DNA from 4 places in the Streptomyces sp. NPDC001348 genome. Region 4 is predicted to be linked to each of the others. Evidence: riboswitches for the same ligand, from Rfam matches in the RefSeq annotation. Region 4 holds a riboswitch; each other region holds the start of a gene.
What was found. A riboswitch is a leader RNA that binds a small molecule or an ion and turns the genes downstream of it on or off. The one in region 4 is predicted to bind cyclic di-AMP.

Region 1 (4,887 bases), on a different contig from region 4:
TTGGCGGGCAGCACCTCGGCGGCGAACCGGCGGATACCGCGCTCGCGCGCGACGGCCCCGATGTGTTCCAGCAGGGCGGAGGCGACCCCGCGGCCCTGGTGCGCGTCCTGCACCAGGAAGGCGACCTCGGCCTCGTCGGAGGGCGCGGAGGCGGGCATGCCGTCGGCGCCGATGCGGTCATAGCGTACGGTGGCGATGAACTCGCCGCCGACCGTGGCCGCGAGTCCCACCCGGTCCACAAAGTCGTGGTGCGTGAAGCGGTGGACGTCCTTGGCGGACAGGCGCGGGTACGGAGCGAAGAAGCGGTAGTACTTCGACTCGTCCGAGACCTGTTCGTAGAAGCTGACCAGCCGGTCGGCGTCATCGACGGTGATCGGCCGGATGCGCGCGGTACCGCCGTCGCGCAGCACCACGTCCGCCTCCCAGTGGGCGGGGTACTCGTGCCGGTCCTGCCGGTCCGCCGGGGTCTGCATGGGCCCCAGAGTACGGCTCGCGTCCGACAGCGGCGCGAGGCAGTCTGTGGAGGACGGTGTCGGATCGAGGCCGCGATCCGACACCGGCTCCGGACGGGACGAAGCACCGTCCGGGGACGCTTCGTGAATATGGGAAACTGGTCTAGACAACAGAGCGGTCTAGGCAACACCGAGAACTGAAGGGCAGCAACACATGGCTGAGCGCCGCGTCAACGTCGGCTGGGCCGAGGGCCTCCACGCCCGCCCCGCCTCCATCTTCGTCCGAGCCGCCACGGCCGCAGGCGTGCCGGTGACGATCGCCAAGACCGGCGGCACTCCGGTCAACGCGGCCTCCATGCTGGCCGTCCTCGGCCTCGGCGCCCAGGGCGGCGAGGAGATCGTGCTCGCCTCCGACGCCGAGGGCGCGGACGCCGCCCTGGACCGTCTGGCGAAGCTGGTCTCCGAGGGGCTCGAGGAGCTGCCCGAGACCGTCTGAACCACGGACCGCGCAGAACGGCGGAGCCGCGTCGCCCCTTTCGGGCGGCGCGGCTCCGCCGTTTCACCTGGAATTCTCCGCACACCAGGAATTCGAGCACGGAAAATACACCCCGCCGAATTGTTCTTCTTTGTATACGGTGCCCGTGTTAATTCCGCAGGCTCGGCATGTTTACGGCTTGTTGCGAAGCCCTCACACGTTCCGGGCGGTCGGCGGTGCCCGGGAAACGCAGCCGGTGGGCGGCCGTCGCCCGCTCGGTGTGCAGCGCCGTGATCGCCCGCGCGCGCTCGCCGTCGCCGCGCGCCACCGCGTCCACGATGGCGCCGTGCTCCACCCAGGACTCCACCGGGTCGGCGGGTGCCTCCACCGCGTACATCCAGGCGATCTTGTGCCGCAGCTGGGTGAGCACGGAGGTCAGCGCGTGGCTGCCGGAGGCCTGGGCTAGCGTCTCGTGGAACCAGCCGCCCAGGGAGCGCAGGTCCTCGCTGCTGCCCCTGCGGGCCCGCTCCTGGCCGAGTCTCACCAGGCCGCGCAGCACCTTGAGATGGGCCTCCGTGCGCCGCTGGGCGGCGCGGGCGGCGCCCAGCGGCTCCATCAGCACGCGCATGTCCAGCAGGTCGGCGGCCTCCTGCTCGGTCGGTTCGGCGACGCACGCGCCCGCGTGCCGCCGGGTCACCACGAAGCCCTCGGCCTCCAGGGTGCGCAGGGCCTCCCGGACGGGGACGCGCGAGACGCCGTAGCGGCGGGCGAGGAGTTCCTCGGTGAGCCGGCTGCCGCGCGCGTAGACACCGGCCACGATGTCGTCCCGGATCGCCGTGCATACCGAGTGCGCCGGAATACGCATACCGACCTCCGCCATAATCCCCGTGAAACGCCGCCGACTGACGCCCGTTCCGTGACTCTATTCCAATGCGTGCGAATTTCCGACGGCGGGCCGGAATCCATGGAGTTTTTTTGGACAGTGAAGGCCGGTGCAGAGGTGCGGAAACCACGAAAGCCCCGGCTCTCGGGCCGGGGCTTCGGGTGGGGGGGTGGATCTCGGGGTTCCTGGGGGCGATTCGGGTCAGACGTTCACGCCGTGCTTGCGGAGGTAGGCGATGGGGTCGACGTCCGAACCGTAGTCCGGGCCGGTGCGGGCCTCGAAGTGGAGGTGCGGCCCGGTGGTGTTGCCGGTCGAGCCGGACAGACCGATCTGCTGGCCCGGGGTGACCTTCTGACCGACCGAGACGCCGATGGACGACAGGTGGCCGTACTGGGTGTACATGCCGTCGGCCATCTTGATCACGATCTGGTTGCCGTACGCCCCGCCCCAGCCGGTGGACACCACGGTGCCGGAGCCGACCGCGTGGACGGCGGTGCCGCTCGCGGCGTGGAAGTCGATACCGGTGTGCGAGCCCGACGACCACAGGGAGCTGCTGGCCTGGTAGCCGGTGGAGACGTACGAGTCGGTGATCGGCGCGACGAACGCGTTCAGCCGCTTGCGCTCGGCCGCACGGGCCGCCCGTGCCTTGGCCTCCTGGGCCGCCTCGCGTGCCTTCCTCGCCTGCTCGGCGGCCTTCTTGCGCGCGGCCTCCTCGGCCGCCTTCAGCTGGGCGGCCTCCTTCTGGGCGGTGGCCTGGGCGTCGATCTGCTCGGGGACCGAGTCGCTGATGGTGATGACCGGGGTGAGGGCGGTCTGCTCGGGCGCGGGCGCGGGCTCGGCGGCGAGCGCCGGGGCGGCGAGGGCGCCGATCGCGCCCGTGGTGGCGAGGGCCGCGACGCCCGCGGCGCGGGCGGTGGTGCGGTGCATCCGGCTGGGACGGCGGTGCTTCCCGGTGGCGCGGGTGAACGCCATGAAGTGGCTGGTCCTTTCCTTCCTTCTCGCCTACCGGGTTAGCTGACGGGTTCGGAGCAGGAAGGTCTCCTACGGACCCCCTCGCGGTGTGCGCGGGCGTCCGATTCACCCCAAGGGACGATGGGTCCCCGGCTCCCCTGGCTCGCGCCGTACGGGGACTCGGCGATGACTGTCCGGTGCCGCGGGTGCGGCGCGATGCCTGACGAACAGCCCGGACGACGCTAAGCGGCGCGCCTTTCAATCCTCAAACGCGACAGGGTTTTTGTAGCGCATCCCACAGGGCAGACAGGCAACCTCTGCCTCAATTCGGACATCCTGCGAGGACTTTCGGGAACACCGTGGGGCCCTGGCGATCCATCGGTCACCAGGGCCCCACGCGCGCGTGCCGCTGCCGCGACCGCCGCTCGGCTGCCGTTCCCGCCGAGCCCTGTCGGCTACTCGGCGGCCACGACGGAGACCTCGCCGACGCCGAGCGCCTCGACGGGCTCCTTGATCTGCGCCGCGTCCCCGACCAGGACGGTCACCAGACGGTCCACCGGGAAGGCGTTGACGACCGCCGCGGTCGCCTCCACCGTGCCGGTGGCGGCGAGCTGCCGGTAAAGCGTCGCCTGGAAGTCGTCGGGCAGGTGCTGCTCGACCTGGTCGGCCAGCGTGCTCGCCACGGCGGCGGCCGTCTCGTACTTCAGCGGCGCCACCCCGACGAGGTTCTGCACGGCCACGTCGCGCTCCGCGTCGGTGAGCCCCTCGGCGGCGAGCGTGCGCAGCACCGTCCACAGGTCCTGCAGCGCGGGACCGGTGTTCGGGGTGTCAACGGAGCCGCTGATGGCGAGCATCGAGGCGCCGTCGCCCTCGGGGCCGGACCTCAGAACCTGCCCGAACGCGCGCACACCGTAGGTGTAGCCCTTCTCCTCGCGCAGCACACGGTCGAGGCGGGAGGTGAGGGTGCCGCCGAGGCAGTAGGTGCCGAGCACCTGGGCGGGCCACACCCGGTCGTGCCGGTCGGGGCCGACGCGGCCGATGAGCAGCTGGGTCTGGACGGCGCCCGGGCGGTCGACGATGACGACGCGTCCGGTGTCGTCGGCGGTCACCGGCGGCACCGGGCGGGGCTGGGCCGAGGAGCCCTGCCAGACGCCCAGGGTCTCGCCGAGCAGTGCGTCCAGATCGATGCCGGTCAGGTCGCCCACCACCACGGCGGTGGCGGTGGCGGGCCGCACGTGCCGGTCGTAGAAGGCGCGGACGGCCGCCGAGTCGATCTTGGCGACGGTGTCCTCGGTGCCCTGGCGCGGCCGGGACATCCGCGAGGTCGGCGGGAAGAGCTGCCGGGACAGCTCCTTGGCTGCGCGGCGGGAGGGGTTGGCCAGCTCGTGCGGGATCTCGTCGAGACGGTTGCGCACCAGCCGCTCGACCTCGTCGTCGGCGAACGCGGGCGCCCTGAGGGCGTCGGCCAGCAGCCCGAGCCCCTTGGCCAGGCGGGAGGCGGGAACCTCCAGGCTGAGGCGGACGCCGGGGTGGTCGGCGTGCGCGTCGAGCGTGGCACCCGCCCGCTCGAGCTCGGCGGCGAACTCCTCCGCCGAGTGCTTGTCGGTGCCCTCGGAGAAGGCCCGCGCCATGATCGTGGCGACGCCGTCCAGGCCGGCCGGCTCCGCGTCCAGGGGCGCGTCCAGGAGCACCTCGACGGCGACCACCTGCTGGCCGGGGCGGTGGCAGCGCAGGACGGTCAGACCGTTGTCGAGCGCGCCGCGCTCGGGGGCCGGGAACGCCCACGGCCTGGCCTCGCCCGCCTGGGGCTGCGGGTGGAACTCCATAGCGGCGAGCTCGCTCACTTGCCGGCCTCCTCGTTCTGGTCGCCTGCGTCCACGGTTGCCTCGGACTCCGGGTCCTCGGGTACGTCCACGTCCTCGGCCTGCTCGGCGGCCTCCGCCGAGACCGGCTCGTAGACGAGCACCGCGCGGTTGTCGGGGCGCAGGCGGGCCTTGGCGACCTCCTGGACCTCCTCTGGGGTCACCTCGAGGACGCGCTGGACGGCCGTGAGGGCGAGCTGCGGGTCGCCGAAGAGGACCGCGTACCGGCACAGTTCGTCGGCGCGGCCCGCGACCGTGCCCAGC
Region 2 (4,887 bases), on a different contig from region 4:
CCCTCTCCGCGGGCGCCGACGACTTCGCCGACCGGGCCAGCCGGACGCAGGAACGCATCGACCTCAAGGCGCAGCAGGAAGCCGAGAAGAAGAAGGCGGTCGCCGAGGCGGCCCGCAAGGAGCGGCTGCGCCCCAAGTACGTCCTCCCGGTCACGCAGAAAGGGCTCAGCGCCTATTTCGGCCAGGCGGGCGTGAACTGGATGTCGGTGCACACCGGCATCGACTTCCCCGTCTCGTACGGCACGACGGTGATGGCGGCGACCGACGGCACCGTGACGACGAAGTGGAACAGTGCCTACGGCAACATGCTGATCCTCACGGCGAAGGACGGCACGCAGACCTGGTACTGCCACCTCTCCAGGTACCAGGTTCCCTCCGGAACGACCGTCAAAGCCGGGCAGCCGATCGCGTACTCCGGGAACTCCGGCAACTCCACCGGCCCGCATCTGCACTTCGAGGTCCGGCCGGCCGGCGGAGCGCCCATAGACCCCCTGCCGTGGCTGCGCAGCCACGGGCTGGACCCGACCTAGGTTCCCGGGGGCCGGGCCCCGGGAACCCCGGCGCCGGCTACGGCTCGCCCACCGCTACGGCTCGCCCACCGGCTACAGCTTCTCCACCGGCGCGTAGCGCAGCAGCAGCCGCTTCGGCTTGGTGTCTCCGAAGTCGATCGTCGCCTCCGCGTTGGCACCCGTGCCCTTCACCGCCACGACCGTGCCGAGCCCGAACTGGTCGTGCGTCACCCGGTCCCCGACGGACAGGGCCACCACCGGCTTCTCCGAGGTCCGGCGCGTGGCGAAGCCGGAGGCGCCCGCCGCCGAGGAGCGCGAGCGGGACGACGACAAAGAGGCCGCCACGCCGGACACCGGCCCGGAGGACACCGGGGCCGGCGCTCCCTTCCGCTTCCAGTCCACGTGGGCGGGCGGGATCTCCTCCAGGAAGCGGGAGGGCGGGTTGTACGACGGCTGGCCCCACGCGCTGCGCATCGCCGAGCGGGTCAGGTACAGCCGCTCCCGTGCACGCGTGATGCCGACGTACGCCAGGCGCCGCTCCTCCTCCAGCTCCTTGGTCTGGCCGAGGGCGCGCATGTGCGGGAAGACGCCGTCCTCCATGCCGGTCAGGAACACCACCGGGAACTCCAGGCCCTTGGCGGTGTGCAGGGTCATCAGCGTGATGACGCCGTCGCCGTCCTCCTCGTCCGGGATCTGGTCGGAGTCGGCGACCAGGGCGACCTGCTCCAGGAAGTCGGACAGCCCCACCGACTCGCCCTCACCGCGTTCCTGCTCGAATTCGAGCGCCACGGCCGCGAGTTCCTGGAGGTTCTCGATGCGGGTCTCGTCCTGCGGGTCGGTGGAGGCCTGCAACTCGGCCAGGTAGCCGGTGCGTTCGAGGACGGCTTCCAGGACGGTCGCCGGGCCCGCGCCGGACTCGACGATCGTACGGAGTTCCTCCAGCAGCACGTTGAACCGCTTGACGGCGTTCGTCGACCGCGCCGCCATGCCGTACGCCTCATCGACCCGCTTCAGCGCCTGCGGGAAGCTGATCTTCTCCCGCTGGGAGAGGGCGTCGATCATCGCCTCGGCACGCTCGCCGATGCCGCGCTTGGGCACGTTGAGGATGCGGCGCAGGGGCACCGAGTCCTCCGGGTTGGCCAGGACCCGCAGGTAGGCCAGGACGTCCCGGACCTCCTTGCGCTCGTAGAAGCGGACCCCGCCGACCACCTTGTAGGGCAGGCCGACGCGGATGAAGACCTCTTCGAAGACACGGGACTGGGCGTTGGTGCGGTAGAAGACGGCGACGTCGCCCGCCTTGGCCTCGCCGGCGTCCGTGAGGCGGTCTATCTCGTCGGCGACGAACTGCGCCTCGTCGTGCTCGGTGTCGGCCACGTACCCCGTGATGCGGGCGCCGGTACCGGCGTTGGTCCACAGGTTCTTGGGGCGGCGGGACTCGTTGCGCTCGATGACGGCGTTGGCCGCGGAGAGGATCGTCTGGGTGGAGCGGTAGTTCTGCTCCAGCAGGATCGTCGTCGCGTCCGGGTAGTCCTCCTCGAACTGGAGGATGTTGCGGATGGTCGCGCCGCGGAAGGCGTAGATGGACTGGTCGGCGTCACCCACCACGCACAGCTCGGCGGGCTGGAGGTCGTCCGGGCCGGGCGGTACGTCCACCGGGTGCTCGGCGGTGCCGACGAGCTCGCGGACGAGGGCGTACTGGGCGTGGTTGGTGTCCTGGTACTCGTCGACGAGGACGTGGCGGAAGCGGCGGCGGTAGTGCTCGGCGACGTCCGGGAAGGCGCGGAGCAGGTTGACCGTCGTCATGATCAGGTCGTCGAAGTCGAGGGCGTTGGCCTCGCGCAGCCGCGACTGGTAGAGGGCGTAGGCCTGGGCGAGGGTCTTCTCGAAGCCGTCGGTGGCCTGGGCGGCGAAGTCCTCCTCGTCGATCAGCTCGTTCTTGAGGTTGGAGATCTTGGCGCTGAAGGACTTCGGCGGGAAGCGCTTCGGGTCCAGGTCCAGGTCACGGCAGACCAGGGCCATCAGACGCTTGGAGTCGGCGGCGTCGTAGATCGAGAACGACGACGTGAAGCCGAGCTTCTTGCTCTCCCGGCGCAGGATGCGCACGCATGCGCTGTGGAAGGTCATCACCCACATGGCGTTGGCGCGCGGGCCGACGAGCTGCTCGACGCGCTCCTTCATCTCGCCGGCGGCCTTGTTGGTGAAGGTGATCGCCAGGATCTGGCCCGGGTGGACGCCCCGTTCGCCGAGCAGGTGGGCGATGCGGTGGGTGAGCACACGGGTCTTGCCGGAACCGGCGCCTGCCACGATGAGCAGCGGGGAGCCGGAGTGGACGACGGCGGCGCGCTGGTTCTCGTTCAGCCCCTCCAGGAGCGCGGCCGCGTCGACGGCCGGCCGGTGGGCGCCGTCCCGGTAGTAGGAGTCCCGGTCCGGCGGCACGTCGAACTTCCCACCGAACAGATCGTCCGGAACCGGTTCCGGAGCGTGATCGTCCTCGGGCGGCGGCGGAGGCTCCTCCTCGTGCCCGCGAGGGGCCTGGAGGTCCGCCAGGAAGCTGTCGTCAAAGAGGCTGCTCATCGCTCTCCGAGTCTAGGGCGCCCCACCGACAACCGGCCGCCGCCCCGGAAAGATGACCGGCCCTCCCGTTGCTCACGGTCCGGAGCGGCACCGTCACCTCGACGAAAAACCTTACGTAAATCATAAGATCTATCGGGCATAACGTGCATCAACCTTCACATGAGCCACACGAGTTGGCTACCGTGCCTGGCAGGCCGCACGACCCCCACCGGCGAACGTCGCCGGGCCGCGCGGCCTCCGTCGAGTCCGGCGCGCGCCCCCACGCCAGCCGGAGCCGGGGACCCACACCGAGACCTGGGGTGAATCGGTCCGTTCTCCCTCAAGGACGAGGACCGTAGGGCAACCCTTCCGAACCACCCGCCCGAACCCGACAGCTAACCCGGTAGGCGGAACACTGGAAGGAGTCGCCTCCGTTGGCGTCGCACCGCAAGCGTCCCTCGGGTACGGGAGTCGCGGGCATCCGCAAGCCCGCCCTCGCCACCGCCGCCCTCACCTCGGTCGCCCTGCTCTCCCAGCCTGCCGAAGCCGCCCCCTCCGCCGACGGCAGACCGAGCCTGGAGGAGGTCGAGAAGAAGGTCGACTCCCTCTACCGCCAGGCGGAGTCGGCGACCGACAAGTACAACGCGGCCAAGGAGAACACCGGGAAGCAGCGCAGACGCGTCGACTCCCTGCTCGACGAGGTCGCCAAGCGCACGGAGAAACTCAACAAGGCGCGCGAGAAGCTGGGCTCGTTCGCCGCGGCCCAGTACCGGACCGGGGCCGCCGCCCCCGACACCGCCACCTTCCTGCTCGCGGACACCCCGCAGGACTACTTCGACCAGACCCAGCTGATGAGCCGGCTGACCTCCCGGGAAAAGGGCGCGGTCGACGACTACGTCACCGAGCAGTCCGCGACCATGAGGAAGCGGCAGGAGGCCACCGCGAGCCTCGAGACGCTGACCGAGTCGCAGAACGAGCTGCACACCGCCAAGGCCACCGTCCAGAAGAAGCTCGCCACCGCGCGCGAACTGCTCTCCACACTGACGGCCCAGGAGAAGGCCCGGCTCGCGGCGATCGAGAAGCGGCAGCGGGAGGAGGCCGCGCGCAAGGCGGCGGAGCTCGCGCAGCAGCAGGCGGCCGAGCGGGCGGCCGACCAGGACACCGGCACCGGCGCGTCCCCCTCCACCTCTCCCTCCGCCCCTCCTTCCGCATCCCCTTCGACGTCCACGGATGCGTCGTCCTCGTACGCCACCAAGGCCGCGAAGGCGATCGACTTCGCCCGCGCCCAGATAGGCAAGCCCTACGTGTGGGGCGCCACCGGCCCCGGCTCCTACGACTGCTCCGGTCTGACCCAGGCCGCCTGGAGGGCCGCCGGCGTCAGCCTGCCGCGCACCACCTACGACCAGGTCGACGCCGGCACGACGGTCCCCCTCGTCGACGCCCGGCCCGGTGATCTGGTCTTCTTCTACGACGACATCAGCCACGTCGGCATCTACGTCGGCAACGGCATGATGATCCACGCCCCCAAGCCCGGCGCCTACGTCCGCGAGGAGTCGATCTACTACGGCGGCGAATCGATCATTCACAGCGTGGTGCGACCGGCCTGAGCCACCGGGCCCCTGGCATCGGGCCCATGCCCGGCTCCTCCTCACCCCTGCGCGTCTGGTGGGCCCGGCGTTCACCGGCGGGCGGTGCCGCCGTGATGGCGACCGGGATCGTGTCGGTGGGGTTGCTGCTCGCGGGCCACGCGGTGCTGTCGCGGATCGCCCTCGGGGTGGCGTGTGCCGCCTGGCTGGGGTTCGCGGCAGCCTTCACCGCCCGACTG
Region 3 (4,887 bases), on a different contig from region 4:
CGTCCAGGGTCTCGGTCAGCGAGCCGATCTGGTTGACCTTGACCAGCAGGGCGTTGGCGGTGCCCTCCTCGATGCCGCGGGCCAGGCGCTCCGGGTTGGTGACGAACAGGTCGTCGCCGACCAGCTGGACCTTGTCGCCGAGCTTGTCGGTGATGACCTTCCAGCCGGCCCAGTCGTCCTCGAACAGCGGGTCCTCGATGGAGACCAGCGGGTAGGAGGCGACGAGCTCCTCGTAGTACTCCGTCATCTCGGCGGCGGAGCGGGACTTGCCCTCGAACTCGTACTTGCCGTCCTTGTAGAACTCGGACGCGGCGACGTCGAGCGCGAGCGCGATCTGCTCGCCCGGGACGTAGCCGGCCTGCTTGATCGCCTCGAGGATGAGGTCGAGGGCGGCGCGGTTGGACTCCAGGTTCGGGGCGAAGCCGCCCTCGTCGCCGAGACCGGTGGACAGGCCCTTGGACTTCAGGACCTTCTTCAGGGTGTGGTAGACCTCGGCACCCCAGCGCAGCGCCTCGGAGAAGGACTCCGCGCCGATCGGGGCGATCATGAACTCCTGGATGTCCACGTTGGAGTCGGCGTGCGAGCCGCCGTTCAGGATGTTCATCATCGGCACCGGCAGCAGGTGCGCGTTCGGGCCGCCCAGGTAGCGGAAGAGGGGGAGGTCGCTGGCCTCGGAGGCGGCGTGGGCGACGGCGAGCGAGACACCGAGGATGGCGTTGGCGCCGAGCGAGCCCTTGTTGTCGGTGGCGTCCAGGTCGAACATCGCCTGGTCGATCAGGCGCTGCTCGGTGGCGTCGTAGCCGACCAGCTCCGGGCCGATCTGCTCGATGACGGCGAGGACGGCCTTCTCCACGCCCTTGCCGAGGTAGCGGTTGGGGTCACCGTCGCGGAGCTCGATGGCCTCGAAGGCGCCCGTGGAGGCGCCGGACGGGACGGCGGCACGACCGGTGCTGCCGTCGTCGAGGCCGACCTCGACCTCGACCGTGGGGTTGCCTCGGGAGTCCAGGATTTCCCGGGCTACGACGACGTCGATGGACGGCACGAGCATCTCCTTCTTGGATGTGACGCTGGAAGTGCGGGGCTGGTGTGCCTTGCGACTAGAGCCTAACCGTCCCCGGGGCGTCGGCAGCCGACCGACCGTCCCGTGGACACGGTGACCGTACACATTGTTCCTTGCCGGAACAAAGGGTGAGGCGAAGAGGAACCCGGAGGGAACGAAAAACCCCGCCCCGGTGCGTACGGGGGAACACGCACCGGGGCGGGGTGCCCGTGAGGGCGGCAGGCCCTCATATGACCGCCACTGTGGGGGCCGCGGCCATGAGGGCGCTGTGGTTCGGATACGAGCCAGGTGTCACTTCAGGTGCAGCTGCTGACCCGGGTAGATGACGTTGGCGTCGTCGATGATGTCCTTGTTGAGCTGGAACAGCTTCTCCCAGCCGCCGGCGACGTGGTGCTTCGCGGCGATCGAGCTGAGGGTGTCACCCGTGACGACCTTGTACTCGCCGTCGCCCTTCTCGACCTTCTTGCCGGTCGGGGTGGTGACGGTCTTCTTGGGCGTCGACCGCACCTCGGAGCGGTTGGCGGCCTGCTGGTCGGTCGAGCGGGTGGTGGTGCCGTTCGACGAGGAGCCGGCGGAGCTCGACGAGCCGCTGGAGCTGCTCGAGCCGCTGTACGTGGCGCCGGACAGTCCCTTGCCGCAGACCGGCCAGGCACCCTTGCCCTGTGCGGCGAGGACCTTCTCGGCGACGGAGATCTGCTGGGCCTTGGAGGCCTGGTTGGCCTGGGGGGCGTACTGGGTGCCGCCGTAGGCGGCCCAGGTGGAGGCGGAGAACTGCAGGCCGCCGTAGTAGCCGTTGCCGGTGTTGATGGACCAGTTGCCGCCGGACTCGCACTGGGCGACCGCGTCCCACTCGGAGGCGGTGGCGGCGGAGGCGGTGCCGGACGCCATCAGCGGGGCGGCGACGGCGGCGCCGGTGACACCGGCGACAGCGATGGCGCGGACGGCCTTGGACGGACGACGGTGCATGCCCTTGCCGGAAAACAGCATGGATCGATCCCCTCACCGACGCCTGCGAGGTGAGCTGTCGGGTTCGGGCCGGTTGAGTTGCCCGGCCGCACCTCGCGTGGTTCTCGTGCGAGACGCGGCTCCACCCCTAGCCGTTCCCGTCGGTCTGTCGACCTTCGGGCCCGGCGCCTACCTTGGGTCCCCCGCTCCTGCCTACGGCGCTTGACGCGACGACTGTTCCCGGGCGGCCGCTGGCAGGATTCGGCGTTGCGGCAGCCGGGGCCCGCGTTGGCGAGCGGTCATGACCGTAGACACGCGATCCGTCGAATTTCAAAGACGATCAGGGCTTCTGAGACTCATCCCACACTTTCACCAAACCGGACATCAAGCCCAAAAGGGGTCGTCAAGTCTCCCCTGTATCAACCGTTTTGAGTGCTGAGTTCCAGCGTCTGACCGGGGGCGATGTTATTCGGGTCGGTCCCGATGGCGTCCTTGTTGGCGGAGTAGAGCGCCCGCCAACCGCCCTCGAGGTCAAGGGAGTCGGCGATGGAGGCAAGGGTGTCGCCGGTGCGGACGGTGTAGCCGCGTGCGGCGTGACGGCCGGAGGAAGGGGTCGTCCGGCTTTTTGTCACGTTTTCATCCGCGATGTCACCCCGATGGCGGCCACCACTGATCGCCCCGGTGTCGACGAGGCTCCAAGAACCTCCGCTCTGCCACGAATTGTCCGAGTCGTCAGCCTCGGGGCTCGCCGCGGACGCACCGCCACCGCTCTGCGCATCCCCGGAGCCGGCGGATGTCGACTTGTCCGAATCATCCGACTTGCCGGAGCCGGAGGAACGGCCCGCGGCGTCGGCACCCTTGCCCGAATCCGGCGAGGGCGAGGCGTCCGGCGAGGAGCCGGAATCGGGCGACGCGGACGAACCGGACGAGGAATTCGGGGAATCCGAAGAATTCCCGGACGCAGAACCCTCGGAACCGGAGGAACCGGATGAACCGGAGGAACCGGAGGAGTCGACGGAACCGGATGATCCGGAGTTTCCGACGCCCGTGTCGACGTCCACCGAACCGGAATTCGACGTGAGACCGGAAAGCAGGGCACAGGTGGCCCAGGGCTTGGTGCCCCGGTCGGCGAGGATCTTCTCGGCGACGGCGATCTGCTGGGAGCGACTGGCCTCTTCGGGGCTGGCGGCGTAGTCCAGACCGCCGTGGCCGTCCCAGTCGTCCTGGGAGATCTGCAGGCCGCCGTAGTAGCCGTTGCCGGTGTTGGCGCTCCAGGATCCGCCGCTCTCGCAGTCGGCGACCTTGTCCCACGTGGTCCCGTCGGCCGCGTTCGCGGCGGATGCGCCCAGCAGCGGGATGGCGATTGCGGAGCCGGTCACTCCGGCCGCGACGAGGAGAGCCGGAGCCTGACGGGGGCGACGGTGGCGACCGTTCCCGGAGAGCATGCGGTGACCTTTCGCAAGACAGCGGTGACCAGCGCGGCGAATACCGTGAGGGACCGCGCTGACGAGTGAACGTATCGGCAGACGATCACTTGTCACAAGTTAATGCCGCGCAGATCACGTGAAGATCACAGAGTTGAACACCGGTCACTTCTTGTGATGGCTGTACTGCTTTTCAGCCGATTGCGGGACGGGGTGTGAACTCCACGGGCAAGGTGCGTAGTCCACGCATGATGAGTCCGCCGCGCCAGCGCAAATCGGTTTCTTCCACCGCGAGTCGGAGGTCGGGGACACGGGTGAGGAGGGTGGCGAGCGCGGTCTGGGCCTCCAGCCGGGCGAGCGGGGCGCCGAGGCAGTAGTGGATGCCGTGGCCGTAGCCGAGGTGCTGATTGTCACGGCGTGCGAGGTCGAGGACGTCCGGGTCGGCGAACCGCTCGGGATCCCGGTCCGCCGCCGCCAGCACCACGAGGACGGGGTCGCCGGGTGCGATGTCCTGTCCGCCGATGGTGAGGGGCCGGGTGGCGAATCGCCAGGTGGCCAGCTCCACCGGGCCGTCATAGCGCAGGAGTTCCTCGACCCCGGTCTCCAGCAGGTCCCGTTCACCGCGTTCGAGGGAGGACTGCAGCCGCTGCCGCTGTGCGGGGTGGGTGAGAAGGGCGTACGTGCCGTTGCCGATCAGGTTGACCGTGGTCTCGAAACCGGCGAACAGAAGGATGAACGCCATGGCGGCGGCCTCGTTCTCGGTGAGGTGCTCACCGTGGTCGGAGGCGCGGATGAGACCGGAGATGAGGTCCTCGCCCGGGGCCGGCTCGGCCGGGAGCGCCTCCCGCTTCTTGTGGATCAGCTCGGCCAGGTAGCCCCGCATCTTCTTCACCGACCGTGCCACGCCGCCCCGCGGGCCCCCGCCGTGCCGGATCATCATCCCCGCCCAGTCCCGGAAGTCGTCCTGGTCCTCTCCCGGGACGCCGAGCAGGTCGCAGATGGCGTAGATGGGGAGCGGGAAGGCGAACTCGTGGATGAGGTCGGCGGAGCCCTTCGTGACGAACCCGTCGATGAGGTGGTCGGTCAGCTGCTGCACGCGCGGCGCGAACTCGGCGACCCGGCGAGGCGTGAAGGCCTTGGAGACGAGTCTGCGCAGCCGGGTGTGGTCCGGCGGGTCGATGTTGAGCAGATGCGTCATCAGCTCGGCCTTGCGTTCGCCCGGGATCCCGGTCTTGCCCTTGGCGTGCTCCGGCTCGTCGTGGTGCGCCGGGTTCTTCGACAGCCGCTGGTCGGCCAGGGCCTGCTTGGCGTCGGCGTACCGGGTGACCAGCCAGGCCTCCACCCCGCTGGGCAGCTTCGTCCGGCGCACGGGCGCGTGCTCCCGCAGCCAGGCGTAGGCCGGGTAGGGGTTGCCGGCGAACTCCCAGGTGAACAGCTCGGGAGCGGGCGCTTCGGGGA
Region 4 (4,887 bases):
GCCGGGTCCACACCTGCCCGCCTCCCGAAGAGAGCGCGTCGATGCCCCGTCCGTACGTCCTGCTGTCCGCCGCCGTGTCCCTCGACGGGTACCTCGACGACACCGGCCCCGACCGGCTGCTGCTGTCCAGCCCGGCCGACTTCGACCGGGTCGACGAGGTACGGGCGTCCGTCGACGCGATCCTGGTCGGCGCCGGCACCATTCGCGCCGACAACCCGCGCCTGCTGGTCAACTCGCCCGAGCGCCGGGCGGCCCGGCTCGCCGCCGGGCAGGCGGAGTACCCCCTCAAGGTCACCGTCAGCGGCTCCGGCGACCTGGACCCGGACGCGAACTTCTGGCACACCGGCGGCGAGAAGGTGGTGTACACCACGGACGACGGTGTCGAGCGGGCCCACGCCCTGCGCCTTGCGGCCGACATCGTCCCCCTGGGCCCCGACCTCGACTGGCCCGCACTGCTCGAACACCTCTACGCGGTGCGCGGAGTGCGCCGTCTGATGGTCGAGGGCGGCGGCACCATCCACACCCAGCTGCTGCGGCAGGGCCTGGCCGACGAACTGCAGCTCGTCCTGGCGCCCCTCCTGGTCGGCGACCCGGCCGCCCCCCGCCTCTTCGGCCCCGGCGGCTACCAGGCCGGCCGTCTGCGGCTGCTGGAGACCCGCCGTATCGAGGACGTCGTCCTGATGCGCTACGAGCCGACCGCACCCGGCACCGGCCCCTCGGCCGCCCCCGCCGACCGCCACTGGCTGCGGATCGCCTGCGAGCTGGCCGCACTGTGCCCGCCCTCGGAGACGGCGTTCAGCGTCGGGGCGGTGGTCGTGGCCGCCGACGGCACGGAGCTCGCCCGCGGCCACTCACGCGAAGGCGGCGACCCCGTGGTCCACGCGGAGGAGGCGGCGCTGGCCAGGATCCGGCCCGACGACCCCCGGCTGGCCGGCGCCACGGTGTACAGCAGTCTCGAACCGTGCGCCCGGCGGGCCTCCCGGCCGGCGCCGTGTGCCCGGCTGATCCTCGACGCGGGGGTGCGGCGGGTGGTCACGGCATGGCGGGAGCCGGACACGTTCGTCACCGGGGCCGACGGGAGCGGGCTGCTGGCGGCCGGGGGCGTGGACGTGGTCGTGGTGCCGGAGTGCGAGACGGCGGCGAAGGCGCCGAACCGGCACCTGCCGGCCTGAACCCGGCTCCACCCCACCCGGCTCCCCCCGGCTCCGGGGGACACGGAAAACGCCCTGGTCGCAAAGGTGTGTGCGAGGCGCCCCGCGCATGGCGTACACTGGTGACACAACGACGCGGGGTGGAGCAGCTCGGTAGCTCGCTGGGCTCATAACCCAGAGGTCGCAGGTTCAAATCCTGTCCCCGCTACTGAAGGCTCAGGGCCGGAATCCAGCACATGGATTCCGGCCCTGGGTGTTTGTGCCCCCCGACGGCACCCGTGCGGCGGTCAACTCGCCCTGTTTTCACCGGTCATGGTGCGTAAGTTCCCCTGTGAAGACATGAATGATCAAGCTGGATCCCTTGGAAACCGACGGGTAGGACCATTAACGTTCGATAACGCGCGGTCGTCCCAGCCGTCACCCGAGGCGGCTCCGTGCGCACGCGCCGAATCCCGAAAGGGAACCGGGGAACCACCACTTGGGGTGAATCACGCGAATGCCCTTGTGAGCTCGTCGAGTTCACGATCGGTATACGCGCGTAGGAGACCTTCCTGCTCCGAACCCGTCAGCTAACCCGGTAGGCGTTACGGAAGGAAAGGAGCACGCCCGCGTGGCGTCCAACCGGCCTGCCCCCACAGCCCCGTTCGTGCCGAGCCAGCGCACCGACACCTTCGGCTACGGCGAGTACCGCACCGACGAGGGTCCCTGGGAGGAGTGGAACCCCACCGAGGAGTCCCTCCGCCCGGAACGCGGCCGGCACCGGGTCAGCAAGCAGCGCGGCGGGGGATTCGCCCGCAGCTCCACCGTTCTGGGCGTCGGCGTCATCGCCGCCGTGGGCGCGGGCGGCATCGCCAGTGCCAACACCGGCAAGCCGCCGGTGTCCATATCCCTGCCCGACATGTCCTCCGTCAGCTCCCTGCTGGGCGAGGACGGGGGCGGCGCGAAGGCCACCGCGGCCAGCCTGACCGACGTCGGCGTGGCGACCGCCGACAGCGACCAGGGCGGCACCGACGCCGGTGAGGCCCTGCGCAACCGGATCATGGCCCAGGCCGAGCTGCAGAAGAGCCAGGTCGTAGGCAAGGCCACCGCCGCAGCGGTGGCCGCCGCCGGGAAGCAGTCCGCGGACGCGGCCGCCAGGGCGGAGAAGACAGCCGCGGTCCAGGCCGCCGCCGCCAAGGAGAAGGCGAAGGCCGCCGTGGCGAAGCAGGCCGAGGCCGACCGCCTCGCCGCGCTGGCCAAGCAGTACACGCTGCCCACCTCCTCGTACACGCTCACCGGCACCTTCGGCCAGCCGGGCTCCATGTGGTCCTCCGGCTACCACACCGGCCTGGACTTCGCGGCGCCGACCGGCACCCTCATCAAGGCCATCCACAGCGGCACGGTCACCGAGGCGGGCTGGGCCGGAGCGTACGGCTACCGCACCATCCTCACCCTCGACGACGGCACGGAGCTGTGGTTCTGCCACCAGTCCTCGATCAACGTGAAGGTCGGCCAGAAGGTCGCCACCGGTGAGGTCATCGGCCGTGTCGGCGCCACCGGCAACGTCACCGGCCCGCACCTCCACCTCGAGGTCCACCTCGGCGGCCAGGCCACCGCCGTCGACCCGATGGCGTGGCTGCACGGCAAGGGCCTCAACCCCTGACGCGTCCACGGGCGCCCATGCGGCGCCCGTGAAGCGGAATGCGAGCTACCGGACCGGTTGTTGAAGAGAGACATGACTTCCCTTCGCAAGCTCGGCCACTCCGACCTCGAGGTCTTCCCGCTCTCCCTCGGCGGCAACGTCTTCGGCTGGACCGCCGACGAGGCACAGTCCTTCGCCGTCCTGGACGCCTACACGGCCGCCGGCGGCAACTTCATCGACACCGCCGACTCGTACTCGGCGTGGGTCGACGGCAACGAGGGCGGTGAGTCCGAGACCATCATCGGCAACTGGGTGAAGGCCCGCGGCAACCGTTCCGACGTCGTCATCGCCACCAAGGTCAGCCAGCACCCCGAGTACCAGGGCCTGACCGCCGACAACATCAAGGCCGCGGCCGACGCGTCCCTGCGCCGCCTCGGCACCGACCACATCGACCTGTACTACACCCACTTCGACAAGACCGAGGTCCCCGTCGAGGAGATCATCGGCGCGCTCGACGAACTGGTCAGGGCGGGCAAGGTCCGCTACATCGCGGCCTCGAACATCACCCCCGGGCGCCTCCAGGAGTCCCTGGACTTCTCCGAGCGCGAGGGCCTCGCCCGGTACGTGGCGCTCCAGCCGCACTACAACCTCGTCTCACGCGACACCTACGAGGGCCCCCTCAGGGACGTCGCCGCACGTGCGGGCCTCGCCGTCGTGCCGTACTTCTCCCTCGCCTCCGGCTTCCTCACCGGCAAGTACCGCCCCGGTACGAGCGTGGACAGCGCCCGGGCGGGCGGCGCCGCCAAGCACCTGGAGACCGAGCGGGGACAGCAGGTCCTCACCGCCCTGGACGAGATCGCCGCCGCGCACGACGCCCCCGTGGCGACCGTGGCCCTCGCCTGGCTGGCCGCCCAGCCCACGGTGGCGGCCCCCATCGCCTCGGCCCGCACCCTGGACCAGCTGCCGGCGCTGCTGGGCGTGGCGGAGCTGGAGCTCACCCGGGAGGAGCTGGCCAGGCTCACCGAGGCGTCGGCGTAACCGCCCCCAGGGGCGGTACGGGTCACGTGCGGTACGGGTTGTAGGCGACGGGATACGGGCCCGCCGGGTAGCCGTACCCGTAAGCGCCCTGCACCCCGTACACCGGCCAGGGCGTCGCGGCCACCGGAGCCGACGCCCTGGCCGCGTACTCCAGCGCGGGCCGCGCCACCTGCCGCCGGTGCCACAGCTCGGCCAGCAGCTCGCTCTCCCGTGCGACGAAGTCGGCCCCCGCCCGGCCGCGCCGCCCCCGGTGCCGCAGGAACGCCAGCGACGTCGCGTACGCCTCGTACTGCGCCACCGCACGCGCCGCCGGCTTGCCGAGGTGGTGACGGGCGTGCTCGCGGGCCATCCGCCGGGCCTTCATCGAACCCAGGGCGAACGGCTCCCCGGGGCCCAGCCATCCGGCGAGGACGTACGCCGGAAGCTCCTCGCGCACGGTCCGCAGCTCCCGCTGGCGGGTCCAGATCACCAGCCAGGTCAGCAGCCCGAAGGCGGGCACCATGAACGTCCCGTACACCGCGAAGAAGCCGTACTCGCCGAAGGTCGAGGAGCCGTTCCAGAACGCGTGCATGCTCATCGCGAGCAGCAGCCCGCCCAGCGGCAGCAGCACGCGACGCACGTGCTGCCGGTCGGCGGACAGGGCGGAGGCGCCGAAGCCGATGCCGGTCAGGACGGTGAAGAGGGGGTGCGCGAACGGGGACATGATGACGCGCACGAAGAACGTGGCGGCGGTGACGGAGGCGATGCCGCGGTCGCCGCTGATCTGGTCGGTGCCGAAGGCGGTGCCGAGGTAGAGGATGTTCTCGGTGAAGGCGAACCCGGTGGCCGTGATCCCGGCTATCACCACGCCGTCCACGATCCCGGTGAAGTCCCGTCTGCGGAAGAGGAAGACGAGCAGGACGGCGGCCGCCTTGGCGGACTCCTCCACGACGGGCGCTATGACGGTCGCGCCGAGGGTGTCTGCGCTGGACGGGTCGGCGGTCGCGGTGGCTATCCACTTGGTGGCGAAGCTGTTGGCGACGATGGCTATCAGCGCCGCCGCGCAGGCCCCCCAGGCGAAGGCGAAGACGAGGTTCC

Region 1: it holds a riboswitch for cyclic di-AMP, as region 4 does, so the genes downstream of both, ACWC21_RS26360 (M23 family metallopeptidase) here and ACWC21_RS06665 (M23 family metallopeptidase) in region 4, are expected to answer to the same signal.
Region 2: it holds a riboswitch for cyclic di-AMP, as region 4 does, so the genes downstream of both, ACWC21_RS31660 (NlpC/P60 family protein) here and ACWC21_RS06665 (M23 family metallopeptidase) in region 4, are expected to answer to the same signal.
Region 3: it holds a riboswitch for cyclic di-AMP, as region 4 does, so the genes downstream of both, ACWC21_RS21110 (transglycosylase family protein) here and ACWC21_RS06665 (M23 family metallopeptidase) in region 4, are expected to answer to the same signal.

Annotation. Positions count from the first base shown of each region.
Region 1 is NZ_JBSFIK010000027.1:118,035-122,921, reverse strand. Features, by position in the region: partial or broken gene ACWC21_RS26375 (bifunctional acetate--CoA ligase family protein/GNAT family N-acetyltransferase) at 1-473, opposite strand, end outside; gene ACWC21_RS26370 (HPr family phosphocarrier protein) at 667-948, shown strand; gene ACWC21_RS26365 (GntR family transcriptional regulator) at 1,097-1,792, opposite strand; gene ACWC21_RS26360 (M23 family metallopeptidase) at 2,012-2,782, opposite strand; cyclic di-AMP (ydaO/yuaA leader) riboswitch at 2,796-2,957, opposite strand; gene ACWC21_RS26355 (M16 family metallopeptidase) at 3,217-4,605, opposite strand; gene ACWC21_RS26350 (M16 family metallopeptidase) at 4,602-4,887, opposite strand, start outside.
Region 2 is NZ_JBSFIK010000038.1:82,470-87,356, forward strand. Features, by position in the region: gene ACWC21_RS31650 (peptidoglycan DD-metalloendopeptidase family protein) at 1-530, shown strand, start outside; gene pcrA (DNA helicase PcrA) at 603-3,083, opposite strand; cyclic di-AMP (ydaO/yuaA leader) riboswitch at 3,336-3,488, shown strand; gene ACWC21_RS31660 (NlpC/P60 family protein) at 3,497-4,669, shown strand; gene ACWC21_RS31665 (tellurite resistance/C4-dicarboxylate transporter family protein) at 4,696-4,887, shown strand, end outside.
Region 3 is NZ_JBSFIK010000019.1:86,395-91,281, forward strand. Features, by position in the region: gene eno (phosphopyruvate hydratase) at 1-1,048, opposite strand, end outside; gene ACWC21_RS21110 (transglycosylase family protein) at 1,352-2,047, opposite strand; cyclic di-AMP (ydaO/yuaA leader) riboswitch at 2,052-2,236, opposite strand; gene ACWC21_RS21115 (transglycosylase family protein) at 2,425-3,450, opposite strand; gene ACWC21_RS21120 (cytochrome P450 family protein) at 3,623-4,887, opposite strand, start outside.
Region 4 is NZ_JBSFIK010000004.1:314,133-319,019, forward strand. Features, by position in the region: gene ACWC21_RS06655 (dihydrofolate reductase family protein) at 42-1,172, shown strand; tRNA gene ACWC21_RS06660 (tRNA-Met) at 1,286-1,359, shown strand; cyclic di-AMP (ydaO/yuaA leader) riboswitch at 1,585-1,750, shown strand; gene ACWC21_RS06665 (M23 family metallopeptidase) at 1,762-2,793, shown strand; gene ACWC21_RS06670 (aldo/keto reductase) at 2,866-3,810, shown strand; gene ACWC21_RS06675 (PrsW family intramembrane metalloprotease) at 3,833-4,887, opposite strand, start outside.